DNA from 4 places in the Sporosarcina trichiuri genome. Region 1 is predicted to be linked to each of the others. Evidence: riboswitches for the same ligand, from Rfam matches in the RefSeq annotation. Region 1 holds a riboswitch; each other region holds the start of a gene.
The links. Region 1 has a riboswitch for S-adenosylmethionine ahead of QWT68_RS13110 (bifunctional homocysteine S-methyltransferase/methylenetetrahydrofolate reductase). Riboswitches for the same ligand answer to the same signal wherever they lie in the genome.
Positions count from the first base shown of each region.

Region 2: it holds a riboswitch for S-adenosylmethionine, as region 1 does, so the genes downstream of both, metK (methionine adenosyltransferase) here and QWT68_RS13110 (bifunctional homocysteine S-methyltransferase/methylenetetrahydrofolate reductase) in region 1, are expected to answer to the same signal.
Region 3: it holds a riboswitch for S-adenosylmethionine, as region 1 does, so the genes downstream of both, QWT68_RS09145 (hypothetical protein) here and QWT68_RS13110 (bifunctional homocysteine S-methyltransferase/methylenetetrahydrofolate reductase) in region 1, are expected to answer to the same signal.
Region 4: it holds a riboswitch for S-adenosylmethionine, as region 1 does, so the genes downstream of both, QWT68_RS15280 (cyclase family protein) here and QWT68_RS13110 (bifunctional homocysteine S-methyltransferase/methylenetetrahydrofolate reductase) in region 1, are expected to answer to the same signal.

Region 1 is NZ_CP129119.1:2,609,737-2,615,458, reverse strand. It holds gene QWT68_RS13130 (hypothetical protein) at 1-1,007, opposite strand, end outside; gene QWT68_RS13125 (tellurite resistance/C4-dicarboxylate transporter family protein) at 1,076-2,122, opposite strand; gene QWT68_RS13120 (biotin transporter BioY) at 2,240-2,848, opposite strand; gene QWT68_RS13115 (hypothetical protein) at 2,974-3,159, opposite strand; SAM riboswitch class I at 3,338-3,439, shown strand; gene QWT68_RS13110 (bifunctional homocysteine S-methyltransferase/methylenetetrahydrofolate reductase) at 3,545-5,404, shown strand; gene metH (methionine synthase) at 5,385-5,722, shown strand, end outside.
Region 2 is NZ_CP129119.1:388,014-393,735, reverse strand. It holds gene QWT68_RS02290 (gamma carbonic anhydrase) at 1-241, shown strand, start outside; gene metK (methionine adenosyltransferase) at 296-1,507, opposite strand; SAM riboswitch class I at 1,705-1,822, opposite strand; gene pckA (phosphoenolpyruvate carboxykinase (ATP)) at 1,992-3,578, shown strand; gene QWT68_RS02275 (alpha/beta hydrolase family protein) at 3,620-4,405, opposite strand; gene QWT68_RS02270 (NUDIX domain-containing protein) at 4,395-4,850, opposite strand; gene QWT68_RS02265 (transposase) at 4,900-5,232, opposite strand; gene QWT68_RS02260 (NAD-dependent malic enzyme) at 5,300-5,722, opposite strand, start outside.
Region 3 is NZ_CP129119.1:1,763,735-1,769,456, reverse strand. It holds gene QWT68_RS09165 (MBL fold metallo-hydrolase) at 1-882, shown strand, start outside; gene QWT68_RS09160 (sulfurtransferase TusA family protein) at 909-1,139, shown strand; gene QWT68_RS09155 (sulfite exporter TauE/SafE family protein) at 1,173-1,949, shown strand; gene QWT68_RS09150 (DMT family transporter) at 2,007-2,885, shown strand; gene QWT68_RS09145 (hypothetical protein) at 2,948-3,235, opposite strand; SAM riboswitch class I at 3,312-3,411, opposite strand; gene QWT68_RS09140 (ABC transporter substrate-binding protein) at 3,781-4,791, shown strand; gene QWT68_RS09135 (FecCD family ABC transporter permease) at 4,788-5,722, shown strand, end outside.
Region 4 is NZ_CP129119.1:2,993,895-2,999,616, reverse strand. It holds gene nadE (NAD(+) synthase) at 1-274, opposite strand, end outside; gene QWT68_RS15295 (nicotinate phosphoribosyltransferase) at 281-1,756, opposite strand; gene QWT68_RS15290 (DMT family transporter) at 1,836-2,150, opposite strand; gene QWT68_RS15285 (DMT family transporter) at 2,152-2,487, opposite strand; SAM riboswitch class I at 2,626-2,733, shown strand; gene QWT68_RS15280 (cyclase family protein) at 2,842-3,591, shown strand; gene QWT68_RS15275 (NADPH-dependent FMN reductase) at 3,630-4,202, opposite strand; gene QWT68_RS15270 (glycosyltransferase) at 4,492-5,715, shown strand; gene QWT68_RS15265 (HAD-IIB family hydrolase) at 5,678-5,722, shown strand, end outside.

The sequences.
Region 1 (5,722 bases):
AGTTTGACATCCTTCTTACCGACGACCGAATTCCAGAAACCATGGATGTATTTGCCGAAGTAGCTGTTCTGGAGGCTGACCGCCTGCGGGGAGACCGCGCCATCGATATAGTCCGGAATCTCCGCTAGCGGGAATTTCTCCGATTCGCCCGTCATCGGATCGGTCATGATGATCCCTTTCACATCGAATCCGTTCCTGGCAGTGATGAAGTCCCCGTACGACCGGATGTAGTGCGGATTGCCGTCATCGTCGATTTCGAGCTGGACGTCCCCGTAGAAGATGAGATCCGGGAACTCCAATCTCATATGACGGCCGACCTGTTTGTTGAAATAGGACGTCTCCGTATAGGTCATCTCGGAAGCGATGAATTTCGGGTTGTCCGCAGAATCGGTCGCACTCATGCGGAAGTAGCCGGGTGTCGTCTTGCCGTTCCACCATTTGAAGAACCCTGAGAACTCGACAGGGGCGATGTAGACGAAGTCGTCCTTGACTTTCTGGATCTGCAGATGGCCCAGATCGTAATAGCTCGTGTCCGGCACCTGGCCGAATGCTTTCTTCATCTTGTTCCGTGCGAATTTCGGCGGGACACTTGCCGGGGTCTTCGTTTCGTCGAACGCCTCGATCTCCACCTGCTGGTCCATCTCCACCGCCTCATACTTGGTGTCTGCGTTGAAGAGCGGCGCGGTGAGCACGTAGATGCCCGCTCCTGCTGCGAGGACAGCAGCAATCCCTTTCAATTTACGCATCATGCCGGTGTCAGCAGCCGTCCCGATGATGGCGGCCGCCAGAATCAGTGCCCACAGGGAGGACCAGTGCTGATCCAGGCTGGTCGTGTAGTAGAAAACGGCGATCCCGGCAGTCAGCAGGACTGCAGCCGAGACAAACAGTCCAGCCCGGAGACCTGTGCCGCCTCCCTTTTCTTCCGTGCCCAGCTTCCTGGAGAACGGAACCGCAAGCAGTGCTGACAGAACGCCTGCCGCGAGAGAAAAAACTAGTAAGTGAATCATTGCTTCGCCCTTCTTTCCGAGGTAGACTTCTTTTCTGTCTTACCATACGGATGAGAGCGCAATCCGTTTCACTTCACATCCCCCATTTTTCCGAAAGACCGCAAAATCGCGGTACACATGGCGAGGAATACGACAATCCATGAACCGACTGCCAGAAAAGCCATCCCTTCCGACAGGACCGATACAAACGGCAGCTGAAGCGCTTTTGAAAACTGGAATGTTCCGGCTGTGTACATGGCCAGCGGGAACACCATACTCCAGATCTGCGGATTGTAGCGGATCGGCGGACGGTGGAATCCATAATGCCAGATCGTCAGGATCACCAGCAGAGGGATCCACCAGGTGCCTGTAATCCAGAAGAACAGCGTGAATCCTTTCAGGAATGGCGTAATCTCATTGATAAGCGGGAAATACTCGGCATGCAGGATCAGACTGGAACCGGCAAGTGTCGTGATCGCCAAGGCGCCCATGCTGATCCAGTACGGCGGCGATAATTCGCCGTAGGAAAACCGGACAAATGCAAAGCGGTAGAAGATGAGGGCCATCAGCGGGAGATAGAGCATGCTGCCCAGGAAGTACATGGATAACGATGTGAACAAAAGGATGTCCTGATGCTGATGGACAGATGGCGACAGCAGGGTTCCAAGCACAGCAATGGATTGTGTCGCGACAGAGGACAGCAGCCATGTGCCATTGAACCCTTTTTCAAGCGGCGGTTTCTCTTTCCGGATGGTCATCGCCGTGAAAAACGTATACATAATAACAGCCCAGAGGATGAGTGCGGTGAACCAGAGGACTTTCGCTATCATGATGCAGCCGCCTGTCAGCAGCAGCTGGCTCCCGAAGACAGCCGTCCCGGCAACCAGAGTGAAAAAGCCCGCTCCTTTGCTGTGGCTGACGACATCAACCCGCAGTTCACGCGGCCAGCGGAACAGACGTATCAGCGTCATCAGCCAGAGGACCGTATACAGCACTGTATTGACTGCGATCAGAATAGGCGCAAGTCCGTGGAATCCAAGCAGGTTGAGCCCGACTGCGAGAGCGCCCGTAGCCATGACGGAGGCGAAACTGCCTGGAAACAGATGCTTGGCCTGCTTCATCAGTATATCGATCATCGTTCTGTCTCCTTTTTCGTCTGAGAATAATTACACTATTCCCCACTCAGCAGCCGGCAAGCCTGAAAACGCTGAAAACCCGCCTGCGGCAATAGCAGGCGGGTGCATGGAACGCATTTACAGTGACCGGCGGATTTTGAGGATGCGCACCATCCGATGGCCGAATATGCCGGCAAGGACTGCCAAAATGACATCTTTCGGGATTGTCGGAAGCATCCAGATCCAGGCGATTTTATACGTGAATGCATCCGGCGCGGCTGCCCAGAGCTTGTACGCCGCGTACATCCAGTTCGTGCCGATCGCATAGTTGATGACGAATCCGATAAGTGCTGCAGCGATGAAGGCAGGCAGGGTGCCTTTCTTCTCGACGATTTTACCGGCAGCGTATGCCACAGCTATGAAGGAAAGGATAAAGCCGAATTGTGTACTGACGACCGTACTGAAACCTCCGCCGAATTTTGCGAAGACCGGCGCGCCGGCCAGGCCGATCGCCATATATACCGTCATGGCGGCAGCGCCGTAGCGGCTTCCGAGAAGCAGGCCGGCCAACGTCGCGAAAAACGTCTGCAGCGTGATCGGCACGCCGCTGACCGCCATCGCGGGTATGAAGTACGTAATATTCGCCCCGATCATCATCAAAGCCGCGAACATGGCGGAATAGACGAGGCCGAGTGTACCGGATATCGTTTTCGACCGGTTCGGTTTCATTGCTGCTGTTGTTCCCATCCCAGACACCCCTTAACTATTTGTATGGATTAAGAATAAGTGTCTTTTGGATTTGTGTCAACTCAATTTTAACTTAGGTTGACTCAATTTCAGTCAAAAAAAACGGACAGGCGCTTCCCCGTCCGTCAGCGGCGCTCCCCTTCGTCTTTCGGGAACAGGAAAAATGAAATGACCCCGCTGACGATCATCGCGCCTATCGTTATATACAATCTGGACATGACGGGCACATCCGTATAATTTCTGCTTAGCATCACCCAGGCGATCCCGCCGACCAGCAGCGCAATCGGGATGATGAATTTAAACGCCCGCATAGCAATCCCCTTTCCGTACTTGTCCACCAGTTTACCATATCCGGCCGGGGATGGGACAGGGCCGTATACCTCTTTCCTCCGATCACCGGCTGCCATGATGGAGACATCAATTCGTCTATTGACGGAACTCTCAAACAACGGTATGATATGTTCAATAATTATTACAACTGAATAGTCATTCTTATCAAGAGAAGCGGAGGGACTGGCCCTGTGATGCTTCAGCAACCAGCCATATGGTCAGGTGCTAATTCCAGCGGATACAGGATCCGGCAGATGAGGAGAAGACAATCATTATACAGATGACAAAGCCTTCTTCGTTTTGCGAAAAGGCTTTTTTTCTATTCACTGCTTCAGCGCACTGCCGCAAGAAAGGACGGATGATCAGATGGACTTATTGGAACGCTTGAAAAACGAAGTGCTCGTCGGCGATGGCGCAATGGGGACCTTGCTGTACGCCGAAGGGCATGATTTCTGTTACGAACAGCTGAATGTGGAGAAACCGGAACTGATCGGAGACATCCACCGGCAGTACATCGCTGCCGGCGCGGATATCATCCAGACGAACACCTACAGCGCCAATGCGGTGAAACTCGCCCGGTACGGCCTGGAGCACCGTGTCAGGGAATTCAACGAAGCGGGCATCGCCATCGCAAAGGAAGCTGCCGAAGCCGGCGGTCAGTACATACTCGGCACCATCGGCGGGCTGCGCAGTGTCGGTAAGAACGAAGTCTCTCCCGAAGAAGTGCCGGCGATCGTCCGGCAGCAGGCGGAAGTGCTGCTCGCCGGCGGTCCGGACGGCCTGCTGCTGGAAACGTACTATGATTTCGATGAACTGAGCGCGGTCGTTACCCAGTTGCGGAAGCTTACAGATATCCCGCTGATCGCGCAAGTGTCCATGCACGAACCCGGGGTGCTGCAGAACGGACTTCAGCTGAATGAGGCGCTGCACCGTCTCGAGTCTCTCGGCGCCGATGTGGTCGGTGTCAACTGCCGGCTCGGCCCGTATCACACCATCCAGGCATTCGAAGGGGTCGACCTGCCGGAGAAGGCATTCCTGTCCGCCTATCCGAATGCCAGCCTGCTCGACGTGGAGGACGGCCGGATCGTCTATGTGTCGGAGACGGATTATTACGGGAGAGCGGCAAAGATGCTGCAGGAAGAAGGCGTCCGGCTGATCGGCGGCTGCTGCGGCACGACGCCTGCACACATCTCGGCTGTTAAGACGAGGCTGGCCGGAACGGTGCCGATCTCGGAAAAGAAAACTGCAGAGCGTAAACCGGTCATCATCCGTGAACCGGAGCCGGCCCGCTATGAGCCGCTGCACGAGAAAGCGAAGCGTGAACGGACGATCCTCGTGGAGCTGGATACACCGAGGCACCTGGAGACGGAAAACTACCTGGAAGGCGCAAGACAGCTGAAAAAGGCAGGTGCGGACGCCGTAACGATGGCGGATAACTCCCTCGCCTCCCCGCGCATCAGCAATGTGGCCATGGCGTCCCTCGTGAAGCATCAGGATGATGTCCGGCCGCTCGTGCACATCACATGCCGCGACCGCAACCTGATCGGACTGCAGTCCCATCTGATGGGGCTTGATGCACTTGGTATCCACGATATTCTCGCAGTGACCGGGGATCCGACGAAAATCGGGGACTTCCCCGGGGCGACCAGTGTCTATGATGTATCGAGCATGGAGCTGTTCCAACTCATCAAACAGCTGAACAAAGGGATTTCCTTCTCCGGCAGACCGCTGCGCAAAAAAGCGAATTTCTCGGTTGCGGGCGCCTTCAATCCGAATGTCCGTGTCGTGGAGCGCGCGGTCAAGCGGCTGGAGAAGAAGATTGAGAACGGCGCGGATTATTTCATCTCCCAGCCGGTCTATACGAAAGAGAAGATCATCGAGATCCATGAAGCGGTCAGCCATCTCGAAACACCGATCTTCCTCGGAATCATGCCGCTGACGAACAGCCGCAATGCCGAGTTCCTCCATCACGAAGTGCCGGGCATCAAACTGTCCGATGACGTGCTCGCGCGCATGAAGGATTGCGGGGATGACCGGGAGGCAGCCACAGCGGAAGGGCTCCGCATCGCCAAGGAACTGATCGACACAGCGGCAGGACTCTTTAACGGGATCTATCTGATCACACCATTCCTGCGCTATGACATGACAGCTGAACTGATCCGCTATATAAAAGAAATCGACGCCGAAGCAGAAAGGGAGATGCACCATGCCGCAATCACGCATTGAGACAGAACTGAAGAAGAGGATACTGGTCATGGACGGCGCGATGGGCACGATGCTGCAGAACGCGGACCTGACTGCGGAAGATTTCGGCGGCGACGCCTTCGAAGGCTGTAACGAGTATTTGAACCTGACGAAGCCTGAAGTGCTCAGGAAGATCCACCGGGAATACCTCGAGGCAGGCGCCGATATCATTTGTACGAATACGTTCGGCGGAACACCTGTCGTCCTGGATGATTATGACCTTGGCAGTCGTGCGGAGGAGATCAACCGGAGAGGGGCGGAGCTCGCCCGCAGTGCGGCCGACAACTATTCGTCACCTGA
Region 2 (5,722 bases), 830 kb from region 1:
GGCATTGGTCGGAATGGGATCTATCGTCCTGGACGGCGCGGTTATCGGAGAAGGTGCATTCCTAGGCGCAGGCAGCCTGGTGCCGCCGGGAAAAACAATCCCTCCCGGCATGCTCGCACTTGGCTCCCCAGCAAAAGTCGTACGGGAGCTGAACGAAGCGGACCGGGCGGATATGGCGCGTATCACCGCGAGCTATGTGGAAAAGGGACAATCGTATAAGCGGATGCAGCAGAAGAGCTGATCATCCTATACCAAAAGCAAGGCAGCGACTATTCCGCTGCCTTGCTTTTTTTCATCATAGCGTCCGGCCGGCATGGACCGCTCCTGCTCTCAGCGTCTCCGCTTTGTCGGTGCGTTCCCACGGCAGATCGACATCCGTTCTGCCGAAGTGGCCATAGGCGGCCGTCTGCTTGTAAATCGGACGGCGCAGGTCGAGCATCTTGATGATCCCGGCAGGCCGGAGATCGAAATGCTTCCTGACGAGTTCCACCAGTACATCTTCGGACAGCTGACCGGTGCCGAACGTATCCACGGAGATCGACACAGGTTTCGCAACACCGATTGCATACGCAAGCTGCACTTCACAGCGGTCGGCAAGCCCTGCAGCGACCAGGTTCTTCGCCACGTAGCGGGCCGCATACGAAGCCGAGCGGTCCACTTTCGTCGCATCCTTGCCCGAGAAGGCACCGCCGCCGTGGCGGGCATAGCCGCCGTACGTGTCGACGATGATCTTGCGTCCGGTCAAGCCGGCATCCCCCTGCGGTCCGCCGATGACGAAACGGCCTGACGGGTTGATGAAATACTTCGTCTCCTCATCAAGCAGATGCGCAGGCACGACCGCGTCGATGACATACTGCCGGATATCGTGCTGCAGGCGCTCGAGCGTCACCTCCGGGTGGTGCTGTGTCGATGTGACGATCGTATCGACACGCACCGGTTGGTTGTCCCCGTCATACTCGATCGTCACTTGCGTCTTGCCGTCCGGCCGCAAGTAATCGAGGGTTTCGTCTTTCCGGACCTTCGTGAGCTGGCGCGACAGCTTGTGCGCCAGGCTGATCGGCAGCGGCATGAGCTCTTCCGTTTCGTTGCACGCAAAGCCGAACATCAGGCCCTGATCCCCAGCACCGATCGCTTCCAGTTCTTCGTCGTCCATCTGCCCTTCCCTCGCTTCGAGGGCGACATCCACACTCGCCGCAATATCCGGTGATTGTTCGTCGATTGACGTCAGGACGGATGATGTCTCGTAGTCAAAGCCGAATTTCGCACGTGTGTAGCCGATCTCCTTGACGGTTTCCCGGACCACTTTCGGGATGTCGACATAGGTCGTCGTCGTGATTTCACCGATCACCAGCACGAGACCTGTCGTAATTGTTGTTTCGCATGCCACCCGTGCATTCGGATCCTCTGCGATGATGGCATCCAGGATCGCATCTGAAATCTGGTCGCACATTTTGTCCGGATGGCCTTCCGTTACCGACTCTGAAGTGAACAGCCGCCGATTAGTCATCTGATTTCCTCCTTCAGCCGCAGGCTTCCCTGCAGCGGATTCGTGATACGGTACTCTCGTTTTCCCAGTTTCGTCCCGCGCCTGAAGAGAAGCGACGTTAACGGTACCAAGGACAAAGGCGAACCATATAATAGAAAAAGCCTCTCACTCACGTATCGCATACATGAGGAAAGGCATATGTTTACAGGCACCTTTCACTCTTATCGTCCAGGGAGTGATCCCTGCTTCAGGTTTGGCACCTTCTCACAGACAAGGACGTCTGTGCAGGTTGCCGGGCATCATAGGGCCTGTCCCTCCGCCAGCTCGGGATAAGAGTATCCGTTCAACTATCTATGCTACGAAAAAAGACACCGGTTGTCAAACATTTTTCCGTATCTCTCACTTGAGTTTTCAATTAGTATAGTTTATTATTCTTAATGTGTTATACTAATTCAAAATATAGCGCCCCATCGAGGGCTATAATGAAAAGGACGGTAATCGACCTATGATTTCAGCGAAACTTGATAATGGACTCAAAGAGCTTCTTTCCGGACCAACCGTCACCATGCAGCCGTCAGTGCCTGTATTGGTTGAAAAGGCAGTGTCCCGCGGAGAGGCAAAGCTGTCAGCCGATGGAGCCGTTACAGCGCAGACCGGTAAATACACCGGCCGTTCACCTAAAGACCGTTACATAGTGGAAGCGACCCCTTCCAAAGAGAACATCGACTGGGGTTCTGTGAATCGTCCGATTTCCGAGGACCATTTCGATTCATTGTACCACAAAGTGCTCGGCCACCTGAAAGCAAAAGATGAGCTCTTCGTCTTCAAAGGCTTCGCAGGTGCCGACAAATCATCACAACTTTCCATCCAGGTCGTCAACGAGTATGCCTGGCAGAACCTGTTTGTCCACCAGCTGTTCATCCGGCCGACGGAAGAGGAACTGAAGACGCATGAGGCTCAGTTCACGATCCTGGCTGCCCCTTCGTTCAAAGCGGATCCTGCAGTCGATGGAACGGATTCCGAGACGTTCGTGATCATCTCCCTCGAAAAGCGAGTCGTCCTGATCGGCGGAACCGAATATGCGGGAGAGATGAAGAAATCCATCTTCTCTGTTATGAACTATCTGCTTCCTGAAAACGGGATCCTGTCCATGCACTGCTCAGCAAACGTCGGAGAAGACGGCGATTCCGCATTATTCTTCGGTTTGTCCGGGACAGGAAAGACAACCCTTTCAGCAGATGCGAACCGCAAGCTGATCGGTGATGACGAGCATGGCTGGTCGGATCACGGCATCTTCAATATCGAAGGCGGATGTTATGCGAAGTGCATTAACCTCTCCCCTGAGAAGGAGCCTGAAATCTATGGTGCGATCCAATTCGGCACAGTTCTCGAAAACGTCGTGCTCGATAAAGATACACGCATCCCGGACTACGATGACAACACGCTGACCGAAAATACGCGGGCTGCCTATCCGATCGGCAACATCGACAACATCGTCCTGCCGTCCGTGGCAGGCCACCCGAAAACAATCATCTTCCTGACTGCGGATGCGTTCGGCGTCCTCCCTCCGATCTCAAAGCTGACGAAGGAGCAGGCGATGTACCACTTCCTGAGCGGTTTCACATCCAAGCTCGCCGGAACGGAACGCGGCATCACATCTCCGGAAGCGACATTCTCGACATGCTTCGGATCCCCATTCCTCCCGCTTCCTGCAACGGTCTATGCCGATATGCTCGGGAAGAAGATCGATGAGCACGGCTCCCGTGTGTTCCTGGTCAACACAGGCTGGACGGGCGGCGCATACGGTGTCGGCAAACGGATGGACTTGAAGCATACCCGTACGATGGTGCGCGCAGCACTGTCCGGAGAGCTCGATACTGCGGAAACGGAAACGTCCGCTACGTTCGGTCTTCAGATTCCGACAGCAATCGAAGGCGTGCCTGCCGAAGTGCTGAACCCGCGGAACGCTTGGAGCAATCCGGCTGACTACGATGCCAAAGCAAAAGAGCTTGCGGACCTGTTCAAGGAGAACTTCAAGAAATTCGATCACGTTTCACCTGAGATCATCCAAAAAGGCGGTCCGATCATCTGATTCTGACGCAGCGAAAAGAACCTCCCGGCCGGGAGGTTCTTTTATTGTGCTTTCATCCAATCCGTCAGATCACGGACGATCTGTGCATTGTGCCAGGAAGGGAAATGGTGGGTGTAGTCCGGGAAATACCAGGTTTCCACAGGTTTCTGCGCTTCCCTGAGGGCGTCCTCCAGCATGATGGACTGCTCAGGCGAAACGTTCTCGTCTTTCAGCCCGTGGATGATCAGGACACGTGCGTCTATCTCACCGACTCGGAACAAGGCTGTCCGTTCCCGGTATGCATCCGGCGCACTGTTCGGGGACCCGCCGATGACCCGCTTCATCATCCTGCGCATGTCTTCCCGCTCTTTGTAAGTGAAGACGACGTCGGACACCCCCGCCCAATGGACGGTGGAAGTGATATCCTCCCTGAGGATCGCTGTCCAGAGCGCCATCAGACCGCCGCGGGAAAACGAAAACAGGTGTATCCGGCCGTCTTTCCATTTGGTGCTCTGTTTCAGGACATCGACTGCACTGACAGCATCCTGCAGATCCGCGCCGCCGAATTCATCGCGGCCTTCCCCGCCGCGGTTGCCGCGGTAATACGGGGCGAACACGACGAATCCCCGGCTTGCGAACTGGGCGACACGGGCAGGCCGCACCATGCCGACATGCTGGATTCCGCCGCGCATATAGACGATGCCCTCGAATTCCCCTTCCTGCTTCGGTTCCGCAAGTAGCCCCTTCACTTTCATACCGCCGGACATGTAGGTGATCTCCGTAAGTTCCACAGATGCGTTCGGGGAAGGATATACCCGGTATGAGACAATCTCCGCATCATTCATCATGACGTATCACCCACTCCCTGAGCTTATGCATCCCTTCGTCTTTCATGTGGAAGCTCAGTGTCACGCAGGAATCGAGCTCCTCATCGGTCATCCATACAGCACCGTTCGTTTCGTACAGTTCCGGATCCTCGTCGATCGCAGCAACGTCTGCCGTGAAGACCGCCTTGCAGAACGGCGGCTCGGTGTAAACGACATACTCGGCAAATTTTTCAGGACGGCCGATCGTCACACCTGTCTCTTCCTTCACTTCCCGAACTGCTGCGTCCTCGATCGTCTCCCCCGGCTCCGCTTTTCCTCCAGGAAACTCGGTACCCCGGATAACATGCTCAGTCAGCAGCCACTTCCCGTCGTGTTTCAGGACGACGAGCACGTGCCTTGCTTCGAGTTCCTGTTCACCGAAAATGAGCTCAACGCGGCTGCCTTTCAAATCTTCAAACGTCAACACGGCAATCACATCCTTGTCTGGCTGACCGGCTGCCCCTGCTGACGATTCTTCAGCGAGTCTTCACAGGCTGTCTGAAAAACGGCAGTTCTTCAATGAATGCCTTCGATTCCTCGTCTGTGAATTCATGGACGAGGGCATACATCTTGTAGAGCCGGCGGTCAACGTGATGGTTGTCCCGATCGTAATGATAAGGAACATACGGCAGGTGCGCCCGCAGGAAATTCCTGAATTCCAATTCATTCGTCTGAGCAAAGAGGTGCTCAAAGATTTCCAGATATGACTTCGGTATCTCCACCGCGAATTCATAGGGTGAATCATCCGGATACTGCATGATCTGCTGGTTCGTGATAGATACATACATCTTCACTTTCGGTTCCGCCAATTGGATCCCATCCTTTTTACGTACAGTATGGTTCTGTACGGCAGGATGTATGTATGCCATCCTCAGGTTACATAGAGGTCGAATTTGCAACTTTTTCCACAGCATCGGCGACATTCTGATGGACATTCGGATCGAGCGGATGAGGGACGAGATCGCCGGGCTTCGTGGATTCCACGATTGCCAGAGCAGCGGCTATGAGCATATCGTATGTGATGCTCGATGCCTGTGCGTTCAGCGCGCCGCGGAAGATACCAGGGAACCCGAGGACATTGTTGACTTGCCGGCCGTCCGCTGCAAACGCGGCGCCTGCCTGCAGTGCTGCCTCCGGCTGGATTTCAGCAAACGGGTTGGACAGCGCCAGGATGATTTGGCCCGGCCGCACCATCTCGGGTTTGATAAGTCCTTCAACGCCCGTTGTCGCGATGATAATATCGCTTGTCGCCATAATGTCTTCCAGAGATTCCGCAATGGTCCCCCCATATCCGGCAAG
Region 3 (5,722 bases), 850 kb from region 1:
CTGATTGCCGAAATGCTGTCGGAGGCAGGCCGTGATGCCGCCTATCTTGAAGGTGGTATGAGTGCGTGGAGCGAGTACCTTGCGCCAGTGAAAGTGGCGGACCTTGCGAGCGGCGGTTCGCTGCACCAGTTCGTCCGGCTCGGGAAAGGGTGCCTGTCGTACATGGTGATCGACGGAGGGAAAGCTGCCGTGATCGATGCAGTCCGTGTGACCGATGTGTTCACCGGGTTTGCGGAAGAACGCGGAGCCGTCATCGAACACGTGCTGGACACCCATCTGCATGCCGACCACATTTCGGGAGGGCGGGCGATTGCCGAAAAGACCGGCGCCGCCTACTATCTGCCGGAAGCGGATGCGGGTGAAGTCGTCTTTGACTACTATAAGCTTGAAGACGGTATGCAGCTGCAGGTCGGAAATACGATGATCGAAGCAATATACTCGCCGGGGCATACGAACGGCTCGACGTCCTTCATCGTGGATGGGTCATATTTGCTGACGGGGGACATCCTGTTCGTGGATTCCATCGGCCGTCCGGACCTCGCGGGCAAGGCGGACGACTGGGTCGGTGATCTGCGCACAACATTGTACGAACGATATAGGAATCTGTCCGGTGAGCTGACGGTGCTGCCGGCCCACTTCATGGAGATGAACGAAGTGAATGCAAATGGAACGGTGGCGAAGCGCCTGGACTCGCTATTTTCGGATAACCACGGATTGGCTGTCGATGAGGAAGCGGAGTTCCGGAAACTCGTGACAGAGAACCTGCCGCCGCAGCCGAATGCCTATCAGGAAATCCGGAAGACCAACATGGGGATCCTATCCCCGGACGAAGAGTTGCAAAAGGAAATGGAGATCGGGCCAAACCGCTGTGCGGTCCGGTAACAAAACCAATCGAGGAGGAATTCAATATGGAAGCGAACTTATTTTTGGATGCAACAGGGCTGTCGTGCCCGATGCCGATCGTCAAGACACGTAACGCGATGAAAGAACTGCAGGCGGGGGAAATCCTGGAAGTCCGGACGACGGACAAAGGGGCGATTGCAGACCTGACGGCATGGACGCGCTCCGGAGGGCACGAACTGCTCGAACAGACGGAAACTGACGGCGTGCTGACGTTCTTCATCCGAAAAGGAAACTGATGACAAGCAGCTGACAGGAAAGGGGAGGGGACGATGACAGTTACACTGATTGCCGTGCTGTTCGTGATCGGGTTCGCCGGCTCATTCCTGTCCGGGATGGCGGGGATCGGCGGTGCGATCGTGAAATATCCGATGCTGCTGTACATCCCGCCGCTGTTCGGATTGTCCGCGTTCACCGCACATGAGGTGAGCGGCATCACGGCGGTGGAGATCTTTTTCGCCTCCATCGCGGGTGTGTTCGCCTACCGCGGAACGGGGCTGCTGCACAGACAACTGATCCTCTGGATGGGGGGCGCCGTCATCCTCGGCAGTTTCCTCGGCGGTTTGGGGTCCGGTTATTTGTCGGAGCAGACGGTGAATCTCGTCTACGGCGTCCTGGCCGCAGCGGCTGCCGTGCTGCTGTTCATCCCCCGGAAGAAGACCGAGGACCGGCCTGCGGAGGAGGTCACGTTCAATAAGTGGCTGGCCGCCGGTATTGCGTTCGTGATCGGTGCGGCTTCCGGGGTTGTCGGGGCAGGCGGGGCGTTCATCCTCGTACCGGTCATGCTGGCGGTGTTCACGGTGCCTGTCCGGATTGCGGCAGCTTCGTCGCTTGCCATCACATTCTTGTCGTCGATCGGCTCGGCGGCCGGTAAGATTGCAACCGGCCAGATCCTCTGGGGGCCCGCAGCGGTGCTGATCGCCGCAGCGCTCATCGCGTCCCCGCTCGGTGCGAAAGCCGCGCGGAAGACGGATCCCCGTATCATCAAATGGATCCTCGCGGTACTGGTGCTGGCGACAGCGGTCAATATATGGAGCGGTTTGCTGTAACTGATGCCGGCTGACTGGTAGACTGGAACACGGAATTCATCCAGACCGGAGGCCATTATGACGAATCGCAACAAAGGGATCTTACTATTGCTCGCATCGGCGTTCGGCTTCTCCCTCATGACGGCGTTCGTCAAGCTGTCGGGGGATGTGCCGACGATGCAGAAAACGATTTTCCGGAATGGCGTATCCATGGTGATTGCCTTCTTTTTTGTGGTCCATTTCAAGGAGCGGCTGTTCGGCCGCCGTGAGAACCAGGGCCTGCTGTTGCTGCGTTCCGCACTTGGTGCGCTCGGCATCATCCTGTTCTTCTATGCTATCGACCATCTCGTGCTGGCGGATGCGGACATGCTCAATAAGATGAGTCCGTTCTTCACGATCGTGTTCGCGGCGGTCTTTTTGAAGGAGCACGTCAAACCGTTCCAGGTGTACAGCATCCTCGTAGCGTTCCTCGGCACGCTGTTCATCATCAAACCGTCATTCTCGCTCGACATCGTGCCGTATGCGGCCGGCATTTTGTCGGCTGTGTTTGCAGGAGCTGCGTATACGGTGCTCCGCGCACTCGGCAGCCGGGAGCAGTTCTATACGGTCGTGTTTTACTTCTCAGGTTTCACGACAGTTGTGCTGCTGCCGTTCGTGCTGTGGACGTATGAGCCGATGAGTCTGCAGCAGACGATCTATCTGCTGCTGGCCGGGGTGTTCGCGACGATCGGCCAGTTCGGGATCACGCTCGCCTACAAGTTCGCACCGGCGAAGGAGATTTCGGTGTTCAACTATTTCACCGTCGTGTTCTCGGCGATCCTCGGCTTCTTCCTGCTCGGCCAGATCCCCGATTTGTACAGTTTCATCGGCTACTTCATCATCTTCGGTGCGTCGCTGTACATGTTTTTACGGAACCGCGGCGGCGAGGAAGTGCCGGCGGAGCTTGCGAAGAAATGACGCGATGCAATTGATAAACCCCCGTTCTGTGGAATCGATCCACGGAACGGGGGTTTTTCTGTTCATTTCTTCAGCTGTTCGGCGGCTGTCCCGAAGACGTCCTGCAGAAGGTCATTTTTGCGGCGCTCGATTTCCCGCTGGAGGTCGTCCGCCTGCTGCTGCAGCTCGGTGATCTTTTCCAGTTCTTTGCGGATCGCTTTCTTCGACAGCAGATCGCCCTGATCGAAATAGTCGATGTCCGCCTGCACCCGGGCGAGCGTCTGGTGGCGTTTCATGACGCCGGCCATGCTCGTCGGCTGCTTTCGCTGCGCCTTCTCCTTTTCTGCGTACAATTCCTCGATCGTCATCATATCGGTCACTCCTTCTGGATTTGCTGAACAAAAAACCCTCCCCCCGAAAGAGAAGAGCTGCAGTGTGCGCAAATTCCCCTCATCGGCCAGGTTTCCCTGTTGGCAGCAGCACCTTGCGCAAGCGCAGGTTGCTGAGACGTCATCGGGCCAAGTCCCTCGGTCTCTCTGGATAAGAAAAGAGTCGTTCATTCAGTTGAATCCAGTGTAGCACGGAAAGCAGCGTGCGGCAATGGGGCTGTCCGTGGACATATCGGACAGATCGGGGGTTGTATCGGACAGTTGGCGGGATGTATCGGACACATCACCGGGAGTATCGGACAAATGGCGCTGTATATCGGACATTTCGCTGAATTCATCGGCATCCAGGCACAATTCAGAGGGGAATCCCTTGCTCGCCGGCGACTTGTTATGATGGCGAACTCAGCAAACAGCAGGCATGGCTCCTAAGCACTAATTCTGAAAACTTAATTGACAACGATTCTCATTATCAATTATACTCTCAATTATTGAGATTCATTATCAATTACATAATAGGGGGAATGGAAATGAGGAAAACACTATTGGCAGCAGCCACCGCTGCAGGGCTGTTATTGCTTGCGGCGTGTGGTGCTGCGGACAACAATCAGGACAGCGGGAAAGAGCCGGATGTCTCTGCTGAAACAGCAGCCGCATCTGTACAGACTTCTCAATCTCTAGATGTAAATGAGAATGGAACGATAGAATTCCAGGATGCAGCAGGCGAGACGGTTTCATTCGAGGAGGCACCGGCATCTGCAGCGGCACTCAGCGGAGGGGATCTCGACATGCTGCTTGCGCTTGGCGCGAATGTCGTCGGCCGCCCGTCTTCCCAAGGGCCGGCTGCTGATGAACTGAAAGAGATCCAGGAGATCGGCAATCCGCACCAGCCGAACTTCGAGAAGATCGCGGAAGTGCACCCGGACGTGCTCGTCGCGTCCGCGAGTTTCAAGCAGCATGCGGCGAATCTCGAAGCACAGGGAACGAAAGTTGTCTACACAGCGGCCAATTCGGTCGATGACATCCTGCAGACGATCGGCAACTTCGGTCAGATGCTCGGCAAACAGGACGAAGCGGAGGAGCTGACAATGCAGATCGAGGATAAGATGGACCAGGCGGCGGGTCAGGCTGAGAAGAGAGGTGTCAAGACGCTGCTCGTGTACGGTGCGCCAGGCTCCTACCTCGCTGCGCTTCCGAACTCCCTGTCGGGGGATCTGCTGGAACGCGCAGGCGGGGAGAATATCGCTTCCGATTTGCCGAAAGAGGACAACTACCCGCAGTATGCGAGCCTGAGCACGGAAAAGATCATCGAGCGCAACCCGGAAGCGGTCATGCTCATCACGCACGGGGATCCGGAAGCGGTGAAGTCCGCATTCGAAGGGGAGATGGCGAAGAATCCGGCATGGAAAAACCTCGATGCAGTTAAGAACGGCAAGGTGACTGTACTGCCATCCCATCTGTTCGGCACGAACCCGGGGACGAAAGTGGCGGACGCGTTTGACGTGATGATTGAAAGCCTGAAGGAAGCGGAAGCCAAATGATCGCAGCCGGAGAACAGCGGACCGCCTGTAGTCCCGCACGTATCCATCCGCTCGCAAAACGGCGTGCAGCCGTACTGATCTCAGGGGCTGTCCTGCTCGTCATCGCGGCAGCGGTCAGCCTGATGGTCGGATCGGTATCGTTTACTTTCTCAGAGATCATGAACGGCCTGCTGAATGCGGATGACTCTCTGGAGCGGCGTATCGTCTGGGAACTCCGGCTGCCCCGGCTGCTGATCGGGCTGATCATCGGCATGTGCCTCGCCGCTTCGGGATCGATCCTCCAGGGGATCATGCGGAACCCGCTCGCGGACCCCGGCATTATCGGAGTATCGTCTGGAGCCGGCCTTGCCGCGACAATCATCATGATCATCTACCCGGCGTACATCATGCTGCTGCCCGCCGCGGCATTCCTCGGCGCGCTCATTACGGCTCTCGTGATCTATGCGATGTCCTGGAAAGGCGGGGCGTCGCCGGTCCGCATCATTCTCGTCGGCGTTGCTGTGAACGCAGTCATCGGCGCAGCGATGAGTGCGCTCATGCTGCTGTACAGCGACCGGGTACAGTCCGTGCTGCCGTGGCTCGCGGGCGGGATTGCGGGTGCAGGATGGGTGCAGCTCGGCTCCATCATCTGGTATGCACTGGCCGCGCTCGTTCTCTCGGTATTCGCCATTCCGCATATCCGGATTTTACGGCTCGGAGACGAAGTTGCAAAGCTGCTCGGCCACAAAGTCGAACGGAGCCGGTTTTACCTGATCATCCTGAGCACCCTGCTTGCGGGGATCGCAGTCAGTGTCGCCGGACTGATCGGTTTCGTAGGACTTGTCGTGCCGCACATCATGCGCTCGCTCGTCGGAGGCGACCACCGGTACTTGCTGCCGGCGTCCGCGATCGGCGGGGCGCTGCTCGTCATCACGGCGGACACGGTCGCCCG
Region 4 (5,722 bases), 380 kb from region 1:
CGTCGAACTGGGTACCGTACGGCAGGCGCACAGCAACGAACTTGTAGCGGTCCGTGGACAGTTCCTCATTCAGTTCATCCACCGCCATCTGCGCGAGTTTCCCGGCAAGTGTCGAATCCTGACCGCCTGAGATACCGAGCACATAGCCTTCAAGGAACGTATTCTTCTTCAAATACTCTTTCAGGAAATCGACGGATACACGGACTTCCCCGAACGCATCGATCTTCGGCTTGACATGCAGTTCTTCGATAATCTGTTTTTGCAGTTCATCCATCTTCCTTCACTCCTTTTGTTCAATGAAGTCCTGGATCATCTCCTGGACTTCCGCAATGTTGCGCATCTTGTTGTCCCAGCACTTCTGGCTGAGATCGACCGGATATTCCTCCGGATTCAGCGATCGTTTGTACTCATCCCACAGAAGACCGAGGCTGTCTTTTGCATACTGCTGTATCTCTTCCACCGTCGGCAGGCTGTAAACCACTTTGCCCTGCTCGATCACTTTCTCATGCAGGTCGCGGGCTTCAAAATTCGTGACAAACTTGGAGATGAACGTATGGACAGGGTGGAACATCTTGATGCGTTTCTCGGATCCCGGTTCTTCATCGTACAATGTAATGTAGTCACCTTCCGCCTTGCCGTTCTCCCTGTCAATGATACGGAATAATTTCTTGCGGCCCGGCGTTGTCACTTTCTCTGCATTGGATGATATTTTGATGGTATCGATAAATTCGCCGTCTTCCCCTTCGATTGCAACAAGCTTATAGACTGCGCCCAGTGCTGGCTGATCGTAGGCGGTGATCAGTTTCGTCCCGATGCCCCAGACATCCACCTGAGCTCCCTGCGCTTTCAGGTTCAGGATGGTGTATTCGTCCAGATCGTTCGATACGACGATCTTGGCATCATGGAATCCCGCTTCGTCCAGCATCCGCCGGGCTTCCTTCGACAGGAAGGCGATATCCCCGCTGTCCAGCCGGATTCCGATGAAGTTGATGCGGTCCCCGAGCTCCTTTGCGACCTGGATTGCCGTCGGGACACCGATTTTGAGCGTATTGTACGTATCGACAAGGAAGACGCAATCCCGGTGGCGCTCCGCATACGCATGGAACGCCTCGTATTCGCTTTTGTAAGCCTGGACAAGGGAATGCGCATGCGTTCCGCTCGCCCTCAGCCCGAACAGCTTGGCGGCCCGCACGTTGCTCGTCGCTTCGACGCCCCCGATCACAGCGGCCCGGGCCCCCCATACAGCCGCATCCATCTCCTGGGCCCTCCTGCTGCCGAACTCCATGACCTGCTCGTCTTTCACCACTTGCTTGATGCGGCTCGCTTTCGTCGCGATCAGCGTCTGGTAATTGACGATGTTGAGGAGTGCCGTCTCGATCAGCTGCGCTTCAGCCAGCGTCGTCTCCACGCGCATGATCGGCTCGTTGCCGAAGACGGTTTCCCCTTCCTTCATGGAATACAGATCCCCCGTGAATCGGACGCCTCTCAGATAGTCGAGGAAATCCTCCTTATAATGCAGCTCTTCCTTCAAGTAATCGATATCGCTGTCAGTGAACCGGAGCTTGCGTAAATAATCGAGCACCCGCTCGAGTCCTGCGAAAACGGCATACCCGTTGCCGAAGGGGAGTTTCCTGAAATACAGCTCGAAGACCGCCTTCTTGTCATGGATGCCTTCAGCCCAATACGTTTCCATCATATTGATCTGATACAGGTCTGTATGTAGTGCCCAGCTGTCATCTGTATACTTTGAGCTCACGTCTATTCGCCTCTTCCGATTTGTTCTGTAGGAATGCTTGTCCATCCCTTTACCCTTTTCAACCGATTTCCTAACTGCTTCAACTGAACAGTTTCAGGCCGGCTGCACTTGCAATGATGCATGCCAGAAACAGCATTCGTTTCCAGCCTGCGGATTCCCCGAACAGCAGGATGCCGATCAGGACGGCACCGGCAGCACCGAGCCCTGTCCAGATTGCATACGCAGTCCCCATCGGAATCGACCGCATCGCCAGCGACAGGAAAACGAATCCCCCGCCGAATGACACGATCAGCAGAGCAAGCCGTCCCAGTGTCTTCTTCTGTATGAACCAGTTGATGCACATGACTCCGAAAATTTCACCGAAGCTTGCGATCACGAGATATATCCACGCCACCTCATGCACCTCCCTCTTCCGCATCACTCGGACCGGTTGTCAGCTTGATGCCGATCACCCCGACCAGGATCAGCCCGATGAACAGCAGGCCGACCGGCTTCAAGTGTGTGCCGAATACAAGAGTATCGACCAGCACGATTGCCGCCGCCCCGCTGCCTGTGAACACCGCATAGACAGTCCCTGACGGAATCGTTTCGCATGCTTTGATGATGAAGAAAAAGCTGAAGATAATGGCAAGCGCTGTTCCTGCCCATTCAAGAGGTGTGTCTGCATGGCGGAGTCCGACGACCCAGAACACTTCAACGACCGCTGCAAGAACCACATAGATCCAAGCCAACTGAAAAACCTCCGTCCCTCTTTCCTTGCTATAGAGGAGTATACCAAACTTCTCAACAGGACAACTGTAAAATCATTGTTGCTTTCTTCCGCCGCGCATGATACTATCTATTTACAGTTTTCGAACAATTTAATAAACTTCTCATTCAGAGAGATGGAGGGACTGGCCCGATGATATCTCAGCAACCAGCCGTAACGGCCGAGGTGCTAACTCCAGGGAGTGCCGACTGCGCTCCGAAGATGAGAGCTGACATACTGTGTATTCAGAGAAGACCCTCATCTGCTTGGGGGTCTTCTTTTTTTCATTCAACAGCAGCCGGGTTGCCGGCAATAAACGATGAAGGCGGGATTTGAGATGACGACACAAACACAAACTGATGTACTGACTGCACTGGCAGCATTGAAATCGAAAGAGTGGGTGGATCTGACGCATACGTTCGGTCCGGACTCCCCTCATTTCTTCATGTTCGAGAACGCCGAGTTCAAGACGCTGTTCAGCCATGATGACGGGTTCTTCGCCCAGCAATTTTCGTTCGCGGGCCAATACGGCACCCATATCGACGCACCGATCCACTTCGTACGCGACACACGGTACCTGAATGAACTGGAACTGAAAGAACTTGTGCTGCCGCTGATTGTCATCGATCAATCGGAGAAAGCGGCAGCAGACCATGATTTCACCTGCTCGAAGCAGGACCTTCTCGCATTCGAAGAAGCAAATGGCCCGATCGAATCGGGTACGTTCGTCGCACTGCGGACGGATTGGAGCAAACGCTGGCCGGATGAAGCCGCTTTTTGCAACAAAGACGAGGACGGGAATAACCGGATTCCCGGCTGGGGTCTGGATGCACTGAAATTCCTGTTCGAGGAACGCGGTGTGAAAGCGGTCGGTCATGAAACGTTCGATACCGATTCAGCCGCGGATTTCAGGAGAAACGGCGCCCTCCATGGGGAATATTATGTCCTGGAACAGGATACGTATCAGGTTGAGCTGCTGACCAATCTCGACAAACTGCCGACGCGCGGCGCTGTCATCTTCAACATCGTGCCGAAGCCTGAAAAAGCGTCCGGCTTCCCTGTACGATCGTTCGCCATCCTGCCATAACAAAAACGCTCTGCCCGATCATCGGCAGAGCGTTTTTGTTATGCTTTCTTTCCGTGGATTTCCGTCATGCGCTCATAGAAATCGACGAAATTGCTGACGACCGAATCGAGGAATGCGACAGTCGGCTCATCCGTAAGCTCGTCGTCCTCGCTCAGCTTGTTATGGATCGAACCGATGTACACTTCGTTATTCGGTAGGATGAGCGGTGAAAGGCCGGGATTGGACAGGATCTCCCGCAAGTGGATCTGCGCCCGCACACTTCCGAACACGCCCATCGAGGAACCGACGATGAATGCCGGCTTATCGCGCAATGTCGCTTCCCCGCCGCGGGACAGCCAGTCGAGGGCATTCTTCAAAGCGCCCGGAATGGAGAAATTGTATTCCGGTACGGCGAAGAGGACAGCGTCCGAATCTTTGACATCTTCCTTGAACGCGCGAGCACCTGACGGCGGATCGTTCTCGATATCGACGGAAAACATTTCGACATCATTAATGGACACGGGTGTAATGTCAAGCTTGTCCGCATAGCGTTTCTGCATGAAATTGATAAGACGTCTATTGTAGGAAGCCGAACTTGTACTTCCGATGATCGCTTTTACACGAATTGGCATAGTGGAAAACTCCTTTTGATTTATCTTTATTTCAACATATTTTATCGTATCACGTTTTTCGGGCTGCCATAACTATTTTGCTCATCCTCCGCAGATTTATCCGCACTCCCTCCACAATATTGCCCGGGATGGTGATTTTCGGCCCACTTCTTCTGTCTTTTACATTATCGTTAAGAAGATTTAAATGGTTTCCATTAAAAATATGTTTACATTCCCTTAACATAGGGTATTAAACTATTACGCTTATTTTTAATGTTAACGATTTTTATATATATTGGAGGAGTGTAATATGGCAAAAACAATCTGTATGATTTCAGACCATGGCGATCCGCTGGCATCCCTGGGGACAAGTCAGGCTGGAGGACAGAATAATTACGTGAAGCAGCTGGCTTTGGCACTGGATGCCCGCGGGCATTCTGTCGATGTGTTTACACACTGGGCTGACGAAACGGCTCCTCAATTCGAATCGTTCGGACAGCGCTGCCGTGTCATCCGGGTGGCTGCCGGCCGGAAAGGGTTCGTCGCAAAAACGAAAATGATACAGCTCCTTCCCGCGTTTCTTGCTGAAATGCTGACTCTGCAGGATTTTTCCCGATATGATATTCTGCATACCCACTATTGGCTCTCCGGGCTTCTCGGAATACGCCTTACTGAAATGCATTCCATACCCTGGTTCCATACTTCCCATTCGCTCGCCGTTGCAAAAGAACAAGCAACGGGTGTGCGTGAAGCACGCCGTCTGAAAGCGGAACGGGAGATTCTCGCTTCCGCCACTACAGTCATCGCCACTTCACTGACGGAGAAAGCGCTGATCCAGTCGTCCGTGAAACAGCCTGCCCCCATCTCGGTCATTCCGATCGGTGTGGACAGTGCGTTCACGCCTGACAAGCCTTCTCCCCTCCAGCCGATGACATTCACCTTCGCCGGGCGTCTGGAGAAAACAAAAGGCATCTATACGCTGCTCCGCGCATTCAAGCTGTTAACCCATACCAACCTTCTATCCTCCCCAGTTAAGCTCCGTGTCATCGGCGGGGATGAAAAGCAGGTGGACCCGGTTACGAAGCAGCCGATCTCAGAGGAATTGAAGAAGGCGGTACAGGGGATCGAGGACCACGTCGAGTTTCTCGGCTGCCAGCCGCAAGACCGTCTGGCTAAGGAGTTCCGTGACAGTCTCGCCGTCATCGTCCCTTCCTATTACGAATCGTTCGGTATGGTCGCTGCGGAAGCACAGGCCTGCGGAAGCCCTGTCATCGCATCCAAAGTAGGCGGACTCGGCGACATCGTGCTGGATCAGAAAACAGGGTTACAGACGGCTCCCGGCAATGTGAAGGAACTCGCCTCCGCAATGGGATTACTGGCAAAACGACCCGATATCGCCAGACAGCTCGGCCGGAAAGCTGCAGAATTCGCTAAGCAGAATTTCGACTGGACACGCATCGCGAGAAAAGTGGATAAATTATACGAAGGAGCCGGCTATGCACTCAAAGACACATATGTTGGCAACCGATCTTGACAATACG